DNA from 3 places in the Arthrobacter sp. PvP023 genome. Region 3 is predicted to be linked to each of the others. Evidence: riboswitches for the same ligand, from Rfam matches in the RefSeq annotation. Region 3 holds a riboswitch; each other region holds the start of a gene.
What was found. A riboswitch is a leader RNA that binds a small molecule or an ion and turns the genes downstream of it on or off. The one in region 3 is predicted to bind cyclic di-AMP.
Positions count from the first base shown of each region.

Region 1: it holds a riboswitch for cyclic di-AMP, as region 3 does, so the genes downstream of both, JOE31_RS18790 (C40 family peptidase) here and JOE31_RS11120 (NlpC/P60 family protein) in region 3, are expected to answer to the same signal.
Region 2: it holds a riboswitch for cyclic di-AMP, as region 3 does, so the genes downstream of both, JOE31_RS19510 (hypothetical protein) here and JOE31_RS11120 (NlpC/P60 family protein) in region 3, are expected to answer to the same signal.

Region 1 is NZ_JAFIBI010000001.1:4,149,306-4,153,569, forward strand. Features, by position in the region: gene JOE31_RS18775 (molybdenum cofactor guanylyltransferase) at 1-2, opposite strand, end outside; gene JOE31_RS18780 (HNH endonuclease) at 49-549, opposite strand; gene JOE31_RS18785 (NlpC/P60 family protein) at 775-1,539, opposite strand; gene JOE31_RS18790 (C40 family peptidase) at 1,679-2,263, opposite strand; cyclic di-AMP (ydaO/yuaA leader) riboswitch at 2,424-2,617, opposite strand; gene JOE31_RS18795 (M23 family metallopeptidase) at 2,731-3,552, opposite strand; cyclic di-AMP (ydaO/yuaA leader) riboswitch at 3,556-3,799, opposite strand; gene JOE31_RS18800 (metal-dependent transcriptional regulator) at 3,910-4,264, opposite strand, start outside.
Region 2 is NZ_JAFIBI010000001.1:4,310,465-4,314,728, forward strand. Features, by position in the region: gene JOE31_RS19500 (response regulator transcription factor) at 1-352, shown strand, start outside; gene JOE31_RS19505 (HAMP domain-containing sensor histidine kinase) at 356-1,888, shown strand; cyclic di-AMP (ydaO/yuaA leader) riboswitch at 2,028-2,212, shown strand; gene JOE31_RS19510 (hypothetical protein) at 2,212-2,988, shown strand; gene JOE31_RS19515 (hypothetical protein) at 3,139-3,693, shown strand; gene JOE31_RS19520 (dolichyl-phosphate beta-glucosyltransferase) at 3,833-4,264, shown strand, end outside.
Region 3 is NZ_JAFIBI010000001.1:2,406,509-2,410,772, reverse strand. Features, by position in the region: gene JOE31_RS11140 (DUF5129 domain-containing protein) at 1-39, shown strand, start outside; gene JOE31_RS11135 (cupin domain-containing protein) at 210-587, shown strand; gene JOE31_RS11130 (DUF1918 domain-containing protein) at 656-847, opposite strand; gene JOE31_RS11125 (hypothetical protein) at 1,038-1,625, shown strand; gene JOE31_RS11120 (NlpC/P60 family protein) at 1,742-2,506, opposite strand; cyclic di-AMP (ydaO/yuaA leader) riboswitch at 2,510-2,704, opposite strand; gene JOE31_RS11115 (polysaccharide deacetylase family protein) at 2,934-4,264, shown strand, end outside.

The DNA of each region.
Region 1 (4,264 bases), 1.7 Mb from region 3:
ACAGGGCCAGCCTAGCCATTGAGACGGGTCCTGCGCAGGATCGACGCCTCAGGCGGCGGATTCAGGCAGAAGGAAAGGGTCCCACGCAGGGGTGGGCTTTTCCAGCTCCTTGATCTGCCAGATGGTGCCGTGCGGAGGCGCGGGCACAAACCTGAGCTTCCAGCCCATCTCGGCAGGCGTGTGGTCGCCCTTCACGTTATTGCATCGAAGGCAGGCGGCCACAAGGTTTTCCCAGGAGTCCGCACCACCCCTCGATTTCGGATGGACGTGGTCAATGGTGTGTGCTGCCTTACCGCAATAGGCGCAGCGGTGTGCGTCACGGCGCAAAACGCCCCGGCGGCTCACCGCGGTGGTTGTGTTGTACCGCGGCCGGATGTAACGGTTCAGGAGAATCACGGACGGACGGCCCAGGATCTCCTGCGGCCCGACGACAGGATCGTCGCCCTCGGCCACTACGCTAGCTTTTCCGGTCAGCACAAGAACCAGCGCCCGGCGGAAGGTTACAACCGCCAGCGGTTCATATCCAGCATTAAGAACGAGAGTGCGCATGCACATACCTCTTCACGGCCGCGCCCGTCAGGGGCTCGAGGGCCGGCTGCCCTCTGCTTGTCCGGGCGCTATGGATCGACAACACAAGAGTAAACACTCAAGTGGCCGATCACCGAATCGGGTCCTTACCATACACTCCGTGTCGGCAAAAATTCACCTGCCGGAAACGCAGAAGAACCCCCGCCCGGAGGCAGGGGTTCTTCCGGCAAACGTTAGCTGGAGGCTTTAGCCGCCAACGCGGATGAAGACCGGGCCGGAGCCGACGTTGACGCTGAACAGGGAAGTGGTTCCGCCGTTCCAGCCACCGTGCACGGCCTGGCCGTTGCCGACGTATACAGCGATGTGGGCCATGCCCATGCCGCCGTTCTCGTAGTATGCGAGGTCGCCTGGCTGTGCCTCGGCTGCACTCACGGTACGGCCCAGGGAAAGGTAACCGGCCGGCCAGCCGTGGTAGTTGATGCCTACGGCCGCAAGCGCGTTGGTGGCAAGGGCGGTGCAGTCCTGGGCAACGCCGAGCTGGGCGTACGCCGCAGCTGCGATCGAAGCGCCGTTTCCGCTGGCAGCGGCGGGGGCCGCAGGGGCAGCCGGAGCCGCCGGGGCGGACACAGTCTCTGCAACGGCAGCCGGAGCGGCCGCGGGAGCAGCTTCCTGAACTTCAACAACCGGCTTGGGAGCCTCAACGACCGGAGCCGGGGAGGTGGAAACAGCCGGCTTCTCGAAGGAGATGGCGATGCTGGATGCAGCCGAGATGTTGGCCGGAGCGGAAGACTGGACTTCCAGGGTGGAAGCAGAGGTTGCTTCGCGCTGAACATTGGTGTCGGCAGCGTTGGCTGCGATACCGCTCGTCAGGACCAGACCGGAGGCAGCAGCGATAACCGCAGCCTGACGGCCCATGCCACCGGCGTTGTCGCCGACGGCCTTGGCAATGACAGCAAGCGAGTTGGTCTTTGTAACCTCGGCGCGATGCCGTGCGATGGCACGAGTAGTCATTAGTTCTCTCTTTCGTTTTCCTCAGACTGCATGGCAGGCCGCGGTTTTTGGACGCTCCGGCATCTTGGGGGTAAGCCGGAACGGCCCGAACAGGGTTTTTAGCGAAGAACGCGCACTTCAGCGATGGGAAGCGCGTGTGTTAGCGAAGCGTGTAGAACGCAGAGGTGCCCGTGGCGGACACAGCGTGCAGGAGAGTGCCCTGCGAGGGGTTGAGCGCGCTGATCATCATGCCGTTGCCGACGTAGATGCCAACGTGGGCGCCGCCGTTTTGCATGACAAGATCGCCCGGCGCCGGGGTGGCGGTAGGCGTCATGGCTGTCCATGCGTTGGTGCGGGGGATGCTGATGCCGGCCTGTGCGTATACCCACTGCGTGAAGCCTGAGCAGTCCCAGCCGCTGGGAGTGGTACCGCCCCAGACGTAAGGGCTGCCGATACCGGTGTAAGCGATGGCAGCGAGGCCCGATGCTGCTGCGGAAGATGCGGCGTCAGCAAGCTTGCTTGCCTTGGCCTCTCCGTCAGCCTCAGTGGAGGTCTCGCTGGCGTCCGTACCGGTGGACTGTGCCCGAACGGTTTCAACCTTGGGCGCTGCCTTCGTGGTCACTGCCGGACGCTCGAAGGAAACAGTCGCTGTGGGTTCTGCAGTTACGGTCAGCTGGGCCGACTGTGAGCCGGACTCCGTCGAAGCGGAAACGCCCAGGTTGGTATCGGCGGCATTTGCCGGCATCCCAACACTGAGGATCAGTCCGGAAGCAGCTGCGATAACAGCCGCCTGGCGACCTACGGTCCCGGCGTTGGCAGTAACAGCCCTGGACACGGAGTTTAACGGGTTCGTACGAACCGTTTGCGCGCGGTGGCGCGCAGAATTGTGACGTGTAGACACGAAGGTAGCCTCTCCCAATGCCTACGAGGTGAGCTGTCGGATTCGGATGGGAGTCACCCGGCCGCTCGGCTTCCTGGGAAGCGTTGCGACTTAACCCCAAGGTCTTCTTGCGAAGACCAAAATTGGTTCCCCCGCCTCTGCCAGACGATGTAATGCGAACGGACCTTGAGCGGTGGCAGAGTTAGGCAATCCACTCAAGAGCGCCAACTTCGGAAAAGTTGGCGTGCTCTAAACGGTACAGGAATTCCGAACGAATGTCACATTCAGGTCACGACATGTCACAGGAATGCGAGAGCGGCCGATCGTTTGGATCAGAGCCAGCCGAGCGGGTCGACGACTTCGCCGTTGACCATCACTTCAAAGTGGAGGTGGCAGCCGGTGGAGGCGCCGGTGGTCCCGCTGAGCGCCACCACGTCGCCGCGGTTGACCTTCTGGCCAACCTGGACACTGGACGACGAGAGGTGGTTGTACGTGGTTTCCAGGCCGTTGCCGTGGTCAATCACCACACGGTTGCCACCGCCGTAGGGGTGCCAGCCGGAGAAGGTCACGGTTCCGCTGGCGGCGGCGAATACGCTTGTGCCGCACTGGGCCGCGTAGTCCTGGCCACGGTGGAACTCGCCGGCTCCGCCCGTGATCGGGCTAACCCGGAAACCGAAAGGTGATGCGGTGACCATCTGTTCCAGCGGCGCGCCCAGGCTGCCGGTGGATGCCGCGCGGGTGATGGTTCCGGCTGACTGCGCGCTCAGCAACTGCTTGAGCTTGCCGTCCGGATCCCCCTTGGTGGCTACGGCGGTCCGGTTGAAGTCGATCTTGGCGCTGGCGGCAGCGGAGACCTCCGGCTGCGCCGCGACTGATGCGGCGGCGGTGGATCCCGTGTCTGACGTGGAGACCATGGGGCCGGTTGACGGTACGGTCACGGTAAGGACCAGTCCGGTGGCGGCCAGCGCGATGCCCGCCTTCTGACCCACGCCGCTCGCCGAGGCGAAGTCCGTAACCTGGCTGAACAGGCTCCGGCGCCGGCGCGCATCACGGTGTGCGTCGCGCGGCCTGACCGTCATTACGGCTTCGGCCACGGGGTACTCCGAAGCGGGACCTGTCGCCCTGCGGCGGCCCCTGACGGTCTGCGTGGTCAAGAATTATCCTCTCTGGAAAGCCTGCGGAGTTAGCTGTCGGATTCGGGTCAGAGAGATCAAAGACCCGGTCCGCCAATGCAAGGCATCCGACACAGGGGTATCCCAAAGGAATCCTTCGTCGGAGGTGCTTTGCCGCTGACGGACTTCACCCCAAGGCCGTCTTTCAACGGCCGGTTGTGGTTCCCCCGCCTCTGCCAGGAGGTGATTCGTACCTTGATCCGCTGGCAGAGCTCGGCTTCGGATCAGGTAACGCTTTCGTATCGGCGCTAGTCCTCAACTATAGGTGATTAATCAGCACGGTAATAATTCCGTTATCTGCGTCTCAACGTGTTGTAGGTGGTCCTACGAGGTGCACGGTTAGCGGACCGTAACAAATACGTGGGCCGCAACTTCGGGCGGCAGTTCCAGGGCGCCTTCGATCTCGGGTACGCGCACCGAGATGTACTCCCCCACGCGCTCCAGGGCGAGGGACGCCCCCGGCCGGATGCCGCCTTCATCGAGCTGGACCAGCAGCTCCGGCTCAACCTGGATGGGCTCGGCCAGGCGGCTCACGGTAATGCGGGAGTCGGCCCCGTATCCGGCCATGGCGTCAAGAAGGTTCACCACTCCGTCGGTGAACGCGGGAGTGGGCTGTCCGCCAAGTGCCGCCAGGCCGGGAATGGGGTTGCCGTAAGGGGAAACCGTGGGATGGTCCAGGAGCTCGAAGATGCGC
Region 2 (4,264 bases), 1.9 Mb from region 3:
CCTTCGCCTGCACCGGCTGGTCCAGCGCTCCGGAGTGGCCGCCATGGACACCGCGGAACTGGTGGTGGGCGACCTCGTCCTCAACATTGACACGCGCGAAGTGACCCGGGCCGGGGAGGAACTGCAGCTGACCGCCACCCAGTTCGAGCTCCTCCGCTACCTCATGGAGAACCCCAAGCGGGTGGTCAGCAAGGCCCAGATCCTGGACCGCGTATGGGACTACGACTTCGGCGGCCAGGCCAACATCGTGGAACTCTACATTTCCTACCTGCGCAAGAAGGTGGATGCCACGCACCCGCCCATGATCCACACTGTCCGCGGCGCGGGCTACGTCATCAAACCGGCGGATTGAGCGGTGCCCACACTCTCCGGCGAAACCCGCAAAGACCGCCGCCGCTGGCTTGATCCTTCGACCTGGCACCTCCGCACCCGGCTGGTACTCGTGGCCATGGCACTCCTTGTGGCGATCTGCGGCGCGATCGGCCTGTTCAGCTATGCCTCCATGGATTCCTTCCTGACCAGGCAGCTTGATGAACGACTGGGGCAGGCCTCACGGCTATCGAACGAGGCGGGACGGCCACGCCCCAGCAACCCGTCCGGCAGGCAGGACGGGTTCGAAGGCCCGGGCCAAGGTGTCGGGACGCTCATCGCGCGCATAGATGACGGGAATGTCAGCAGCGCCGGGTTCCTCGCCAAAGACGCCACCGTGGCGTCCCTCTCCCCCGAGGATAACCAGGTTCTTTTGGCACTCCAGCACGACGGAACGCCCGTCGATCGGGCACTGTCCACCGGCTCCTACCGCCTGGTGGCGGTGGCGGCGCCATACGGGGACGTGATTGTCACCGGGCTCCCCCTCAACGAGAAACAGAACACGCTCAACTCCTTGGTATGGACGATGGTGATCGTGTCGATGGGCGGCCTGGTACTGATCGGCCTTGCCGGAACGGTGCTGATCCGACGCACCATGAAACCCCTCGAGCAACTGTCCGAGGTCGCCACGCAGGTTTCGAAACTGCCGCTCGACGCCGGCGAGGTGGCCCTCGCAGTCCGCGTGCCGCCGTCGAACGCGCATCCCGGAACCGAAGTGGGCAGTGTGGGGCACGCCCTCAACCTCATGCTGGATAACGTCTCCAAGGCGCTTGAGGCCCGGCAACAGAGCGAAACCAAGGTGCGCCAGTTCGTGGCCGATGCCTCGCACGAGCTGCGCACGCCGCTCACCGCTATCCGCGGCTACACGGAACTCATGCGGATGACCGAGGACTTCACCCCGGACGGCCAGAAATCGCTGGCCAGGGTGCAGAGCCAGTCCGAACGGATGACCACCCTGGTGGAGGACCTCCTGCTGTTGGCCAGGTTGGACGAAGGCCAGCCGCTCAAGATCAGCGATGTGGACCTGACGCAGCTTGCGGTGGAAACCGTCAGCGACGAGAAGGTCATGGCACCGGACCGCATCTGGCAGCTGGAGCTCCCGGAAGAGCCCGTGGTGGTCCGCGGGGATGCCAAGCAGCTGCACCAGGTGATGGCCAACCTGCTCTCCAATGCCCGCAAGCACACGGAACCGGGCACCACCGTGGTCACCGGAGTGATGCGGTCGGCCGACGGCAGCGCTGTGGTGACCGTAACGGACAACGGTGCCGGGATCCCGCCGGAATTTGTGGACCGGGTTTTCGCCCGCTTTGCCCGGGCTGACGCCGCGCGAACCAGTCCTGCAGGTTCCGCGTCGGGTTCCGGCGGCGCGGGCGCTGCGGCTGCCGAGGGCACGAGCGGGCTGGGGCTGTCGATCGTGCAGTCGATTGTGGAGGCGCATGGTGGAACCGTCGAGGTCACTTCCCGCCCGGGACGCACAGAGTTTGCGCTGCGCCTCCCGGGAGAAGCACCGGAAGCGTAGCCGCACCGGAAGCCCGGCCTGCAGTGCAGGCAGTTACGCAAGCCAACGCGCCGCCGTCGTGATCCTCGTTACCGAAATGTGACTTAATCGCAAGATTCCTGTACCGTTTTTGGAGTGCGGCCACCGTTCCGGCCGCATATCCGGATGGACGCCAAACTCTGCCGCTACCCGGGTTTCCTCATGATCAGGCAGAGGCGGGGGACCCAGGTCTCCGGGCATTCTGCATTGCCGCCCTTGGGGTGAAGCCGACACGTGAAGTTCCGTGCGGCCGGATGACCTCATCCGAACCCGACAGCTAACTCCGCCGGCATCGAGAGGCAACCATGACTAAATCCACGCCAGAAGTACGTCCTGAGCCCGCTTCCCGCACGTCCGCAGCGCCTGCGCACCGCTCACGCCACCGCGCCGAACCAGCCGCCAAGACGTCCCCGTTGTCCCGGTTCGCGGCCAGCCTGCAGGGCTCCGGCCGCCGGGCCGCAGTAGTAACCACCGCCTGCGCGGTGCTGATTGGCGTCGGCGCCGCCGGCCAGGCTTCCGAACCCGCCGCCCCCGCAACATCGGCAACGGGCGCGGGAAGTGCCGCAACCACTGCCGACGCCGAATCGAAGCTCGCGTTCGAAAAAATCCTCGTTTCCGCCATGCCCGCTCCGTCCTCTGTCAGCGTGAACGCGCAGTCCTCCGGGGAGAAGCCGTCGGAGGAGAAGGCACCGGAAGCGCCTGCGGCCGCCGCCGCTCCTGCACCTGCCGCGGCCCCCGAACCGGCTCCGGCCCCGGCACCGCCCGTAGCTGTTGACGATCCCGCAGCTGCCCAGGCGTATGCCGCCTCGCAGCTCGGAACGTACGGCTGGGCGGCTGACCAGATGCAGTGCCTCACCACGCTCTGGACCAAGGAATCGGATTGGAAGACCACTGCCACGAACGCCAGCAGTGGCGCGTACGGCATCGTCCAGTCGCTGCCGGCGGAAAAGATGGCCAGCGCCGGGTCCGACTATCTGACCAACTTCCGCACCCAGATCAACTGGGGCCTGAATTACGTAAAGGAACGGTACGGCTCCCCTTGCGGCGCCCTGGACTTCCACTACGCCAACAACTGGTACTAAACCGGCACACGAAGCCATCTTGGCTCGCAACACCGGAGGCCCCGAATCCATGCTTGGGTTCGGGGCCTCCGGCCGTATTGGCGTGGTGCTTCTTGTTGGACGGGACCTTCTCTCCGTTACGGAGCCACAAGGTTTTCACAAGGTCGAGGAGTGACTCTGGGTCGCCGCCGCTTTCAATCGTCTTCCCAGCGGCTGCCGGCCCAGCGCCGTCATCAAGATGCAGGGAGCACAACAATGAAAAAATGGTTAGTTCCGACGGCCGTCCTGGCCTCAATCTTCGCAGCCGCCGCTCCGGCCGCCGCCGCCCCTTCGGGCCCGCCGATCACCGTGGACGGACCCGCCACCTTCACGAGCTGTGGATTTCCTGTCACCGGTGAAGTCACCGGCAAGGCCAAGAACATCACGACTCCCTCCGGGGACATCATCAGCACTTCCCCGAGGCTGAAGATAACGCTGACGGGGCCAGACGGAAAGACCGCCAGTTACGTCATCACGGGCGTCCTTTTCTTTTCGTTCCCGAGCGAGAACGTGGTCGAGGTGAAGGCTACGGGCAATAGCCTCCTTCAGCTCCCGTCTCCTGACGGGCTATTCCTCACACGGGGTAATGTCAACTTCTCTGTGGATTCCAAAGGCAACGAATTGCGGAGATTCTCAGGATCCGGCACTGCCACGAACATCTGTTCGCTACTCGCCCCTGACGCATAAACCGCGGCTGCGGTGCTCCCACCAATGACGGCGGGAGCACCGCTGCCGCTTCCGTTCCTGTTCCGGTCCTGACAGAGCCCACAGCAGCTGCACAGCTTTGGCCTAAATCCTTCATATGCTGCGGCGCCATAGTTGAACCATGACGCCCACAGACCTGGCCACGGGAACCCTGCTGCACCCGCAACCGCGGGCCGCCGTCGACGCCCGGCCGGGTCCTCCCGCCCCGACGTTCCCCCGGCAGGGTCGCGTCCGTCGGGCGCCCGTTGATACGCACATGACCGGCACCACAGGAACCGCTGCGCCGGTGCTGGATGTAGTCATCCCGGTCTATAACGAGGAACAGGGTCTGGAGCAATCCCTGCGGCAGCTCCACTTGTACCTGGCCGATACGTTTCCCTACCCGTTCCGGATTACGGTGGCGGACAATTCCAGCACCGACGGCACGCTCAAGACCGCCGAGCGTGTGGCCCGGGAACTACGCGAGGTCACCGTGGTCCGGCTCACCTCCAAAGGCCGCGGCAACGCGCTCCGCACCGTGTGGCTGGCCTCGCCGTCACCCGTGCTGGCCTAC
Region 3 (4,264 bases):
GGCAGTTTTTCCGGGTCCGGGAGTTCGTCCAGTTTCTAGGCGCCGACGGGTCTCGACAAGGATCCCGGATCGGAGGAAGCTGAGCATCGTATAGCGATCACTTCATCGGTTCGCCGCATCGATCCAGACCAGGCAGACCGACTCCGCTGTCCGGTCGCGCTAGCGGGACCGGACAGCCCCATCCGCAACTCCGATTGATGGAGAGAGCCATGACCACAAATGTTGTCGCTCAGCTGGCAGTAAAGTCGCACAATTCTCCGGACGAAAAGCGCCGCCCTGACAAGACGGAAGTGGATCTTGTATCCGTCGACGCCTACACCATCGGAAGATTTACCTTTGAACCCGGCTGGCGTTGGTCCGAATGCATCAAGCCCGTCGCTCAGACCGATTCATGCCAGCTCAGCCACGTTGGTTTCTGCGTTTCCGGCAAACTCACGGTCAAGACCTCTGACGGCAGCCAGATCACCATCGCCGCTGACGACTCCTACAGCATCCCGCCAGGGCATGATGCATGGGTTGAGGGAGACGAGCCCTTTACGGGCATCGAGTTCGTCAGCGCCGCAGTGTTCGCCAGGGCACCCGAATAGCAGACAGGCGGCGTCTGGCGCCCAGGCAGCGAACCAGCCCAGCGGCTTCACAGTTCACAGCGGCTTCGCTACTGCGGGTGGATCCTGTCAATAACGAAATCCCCGCCGGGAATGACCGTGGTTTCATGGCCGTCGTCGAAACGCACCACGTAGGGCGGCGCTCCGTCAGCGCCATGGACCTCAATGATCTGGCCGTGCCGCTCCGCCGATCCGACCGTCTTGCCCCGGATAGTGATCCGGTCTCCCTGGGTTGCCTTCATGGCAATCACCTCCAAAGACCAGAGTACGAGTGTCGGGGCATGGATAACAGGGCCGTTCCGCACTGGCAGGCCGGGGTATCGGCCGGGCTTCCATGCGGCACCACCCGGGATCTGGCGCTGGTGGCCGCCTGGCAGGAGTATTGGGATACAACGGATCTTGACCCTGGCACCGGACCGAGGGGGAACGGCTATGGCGGAGGAGAAACCCACCAGCTGGTGGGCTACGCTGCCCGGTCTGCTGACCGCCGCTGCAGCGGTGATCACCGCTGTGACGGGGCTGCTGCTTGGCCTGGGGCAGCTTGGGGTGTTCGACGCCGGCAAGCCCGCCGCTTCAACGGCGGGCTCCTCCGCCACCGGCGCCTCCGCACAGCCGGACGGCACTGTCCCGCCGTCGGGTGCCGGGTCCGGCGGCGGTAACAGCCCGGAGTGGGCGGTAGCCCTGCCGGCCGAGCACCGCTACAGGGCTGCCGACGTCGAATATGAAATTCTTGGTGCCCGTGCGCGCCCTGACGTGTCCGGCAAGATCGCGTTGACGTTCACGCTCAGATGCACCAACCACGGCAGGTATGACATCAACTTCTGGGACTCAACGTTCAGGCTCGGCGCCGTCGGAGTCAGCCACTCCCCCGATTCCGGCCTGAACGAGCTGGTGGCTGGCGATTCAAGCAAAACGGGCGATGTCCGCTTCACTATCCCGGCGGACACCCGCGATGCCGTCCTGCGGATCAAGTTCGCACAGGGCGAGAGCACGGTTCCGGTCGCGATCTCCCCGCCCTGAAACCCCGGGCAGATGTGTGGCGACGGGGAAGGCCGGTGACCGGCTGCCCCCAAGGCAGCTGATCACCGGCCTGTCATCCGGTTTCCCGGCCCCTCGGGGAGAACGGGACCGGCAGGCTAGGCTCCGGCGCGGACGAAGGTCACGCCGCCGGTGGCCGTCAGCCAGGACAGCGGGTGGGTGACGGTGGCGTTGACACCGTTCATGCCGCCGCTGATCACCTGTCCGTCGCCGATGTAAATGCCCACGTGGCCGGACTGGACCACCATGTCGCCGGGCTGGGGTTCCGCCACCACTGAGCCGTAGTTCATGAACTGCATGGGTCCCAGGTCGCCGACGGGAATGCCGGCGGAGCCAAGTGCCTTTTCCACCATGGCGGTGCAGTCCTGGGTGATGCCCAGTTGCGCGTAGGCGGCAGAAACCATGGCGGCGTTGACACCGCCGGCCGCCGGGGCAGGAGCCGGAGCCGGCGCAGCTGCCTGGACCTGGACGGAAACGGCAGGAGCCGCCGGCGCCGCAACCGGTGCCGGCGCTGCAGCCGGGGCCACCGCTTCTGCCGGGGCGGGCTCGCCAACCGGCACTTCCACTGGAGCGGGGGTGGTGCTGACGTCCGGCCGCTCGAAACTGATCCTGACGTGGGAGTCCGCGCTGAGCGGGGCACCCACCTGGGCCTTGGCGTCGAGGCCGGATGCCGGTGCCGAATCGCGTTCCGCGGGAGCCTCGGCGGCCTGCGCAGCCATCCCGCTGGACAGGACCAGGCCAGAAGCCGCCGCAATCGCCGCGGCCTGGCGGCCAACCTTGCTTCTGCCGCGGGCCGTTGTGACGCCGGAGCGTCCTGCGGGCGCGGTTGACGGATGGTGAGCGGGCAGTTTGCGTGAAGACATGAAGTAACCTCTCCCGATGCCTGCGAGGTTAGCTGTCGGATTCGGATGGGAGACACCCGGCCGCAGTTGCCATCCGCTCAGCGGACGGCTTGCGGCTTCACCCCGAAGACCTGCACAACAATCCTGCAGGCCAAAAGTGGTTTCCCCGTCCCTGCCGGATGGTTTCGATCGGATCCCGGGCCGCGGCAGGGTTAGGCAATCCGCCCGGGAGTGCCCGTATCGGAGATAACCGGCACTGTCCCACCGTACGCGCGCCCCTCGGCCGATGTCACATTCGGATAACGCACTGCCGAACCAAGCGCGGAATGCAGGTAGCTGCGGTGTACTCGGGTACTGCGTTAATCAAAGTCGAGTGTTTTGCCTTGACGCCACGAGGCGTAGTCTACGTGCATGTTCTTGCGGGGGGACTCACACGCTTGGAGGCATCATGCGTTGGTCCAATCAGCCTGTCCGCAAGCCCGCGCGTCACGTGGCGGATCCCCCTGAACCTTTGGCCGGAGGCCCGCACGGCAGGCGCTGGGTTGCAATCCTGGGTGCGCTGCTGCTTGCTGTCAGCACAGTGGCGGGCGTGGCCGGCACTTCGAAGGCCGCGGGGCCGACCATCGTCAGCCTGACGTTCGACGACGGACTCGGCAGCCAGTTGGCCGCAGCGCAGGAGCTGAAAGCCCACGGCCTGGTAGGAACTTTCTTCATCACCACGTCCTTTGTGGGCCAGTCCGGGTTCCTCACCCAGGCAAACCTGAACACTCTCGTGGCCGATGGCAACGAGATCGGCGGCCACAGCGTGACCCACCCGGACATGACAACGCTCAGCGCAGCGGCCGCCAGTGCGGAGGCCTGCAACAGCAAGTCCACCCTCGAAGGCTGGGGCTTCACCGTCCGTAACTTCGCCTACCCCTTCGCGGCGGAGAACGCCACTGCCCAATCAGCGGTCCGCGGCTGCGGCTACGCCAGTTCCCGGGGCCTCGGTGACATTCGATCTCCGGCCAGCTGCGCCGGCTGCCCTGTTGCCGAGACCCTGCCGCCGGCTAACCCCATGGTCACCCAGGCACCGGACCAGGTGGACAGCACGTGGACCATGGCAACTCTTCAGGCTGCCGTCACCAACGCCGAGTCAACAGGCGGCTGGCTGCAGCTGACCTTCCACGAAATTGCCACCGGAACTGATCCGACGTTGTCCATCAGCCCCGCACTGTTCAAAGAGTTCGTCACGTGGCTGGCTGCGCGGACAGCAAACGGTACGACGTCGGTCCGTACAGTGGCGCAGGCGCTGGGCCAGTCCCCTGTGGCGTCACCGCCTCCGTCACCTTCGCCGTCACCGTCACCATCACCGACGCCCACTCCTTCAGCCGGGCCGGCCGTTAGAGGCGCCATTGGGGCGCTCTGGGTGGCGCAAGGCGCGGGAAACGGACCGCTCGGTTCCCCGGTCACGAATGAAGTCTCAGGACTCCGAAACGGAGGCGTTTACCAGAGTTTCCAAGGCGGCCAGGTCCATTGGTCGCCGACTACCGGAGCGCACAGCACCAGGGGTGGAATTGGCACGGTCTGGGCTGGGCAGGGATGGGAGAACGGTAAACTCGGCTACCCTCTTTCGAGCGAAATCCCGGGGCTAAAGGGCGGCGGCGTTTACCAGGTCTTCCAAGGCGGACAGATTCACTGGTCACCAGCATCAGGAGGACATGCCACGCTAGGGGCCATTGGCGCTGCGTGGTCCGCGCAGGGGTGGGAAAACGGTGGTCTGGGATACCCGGTCTCACG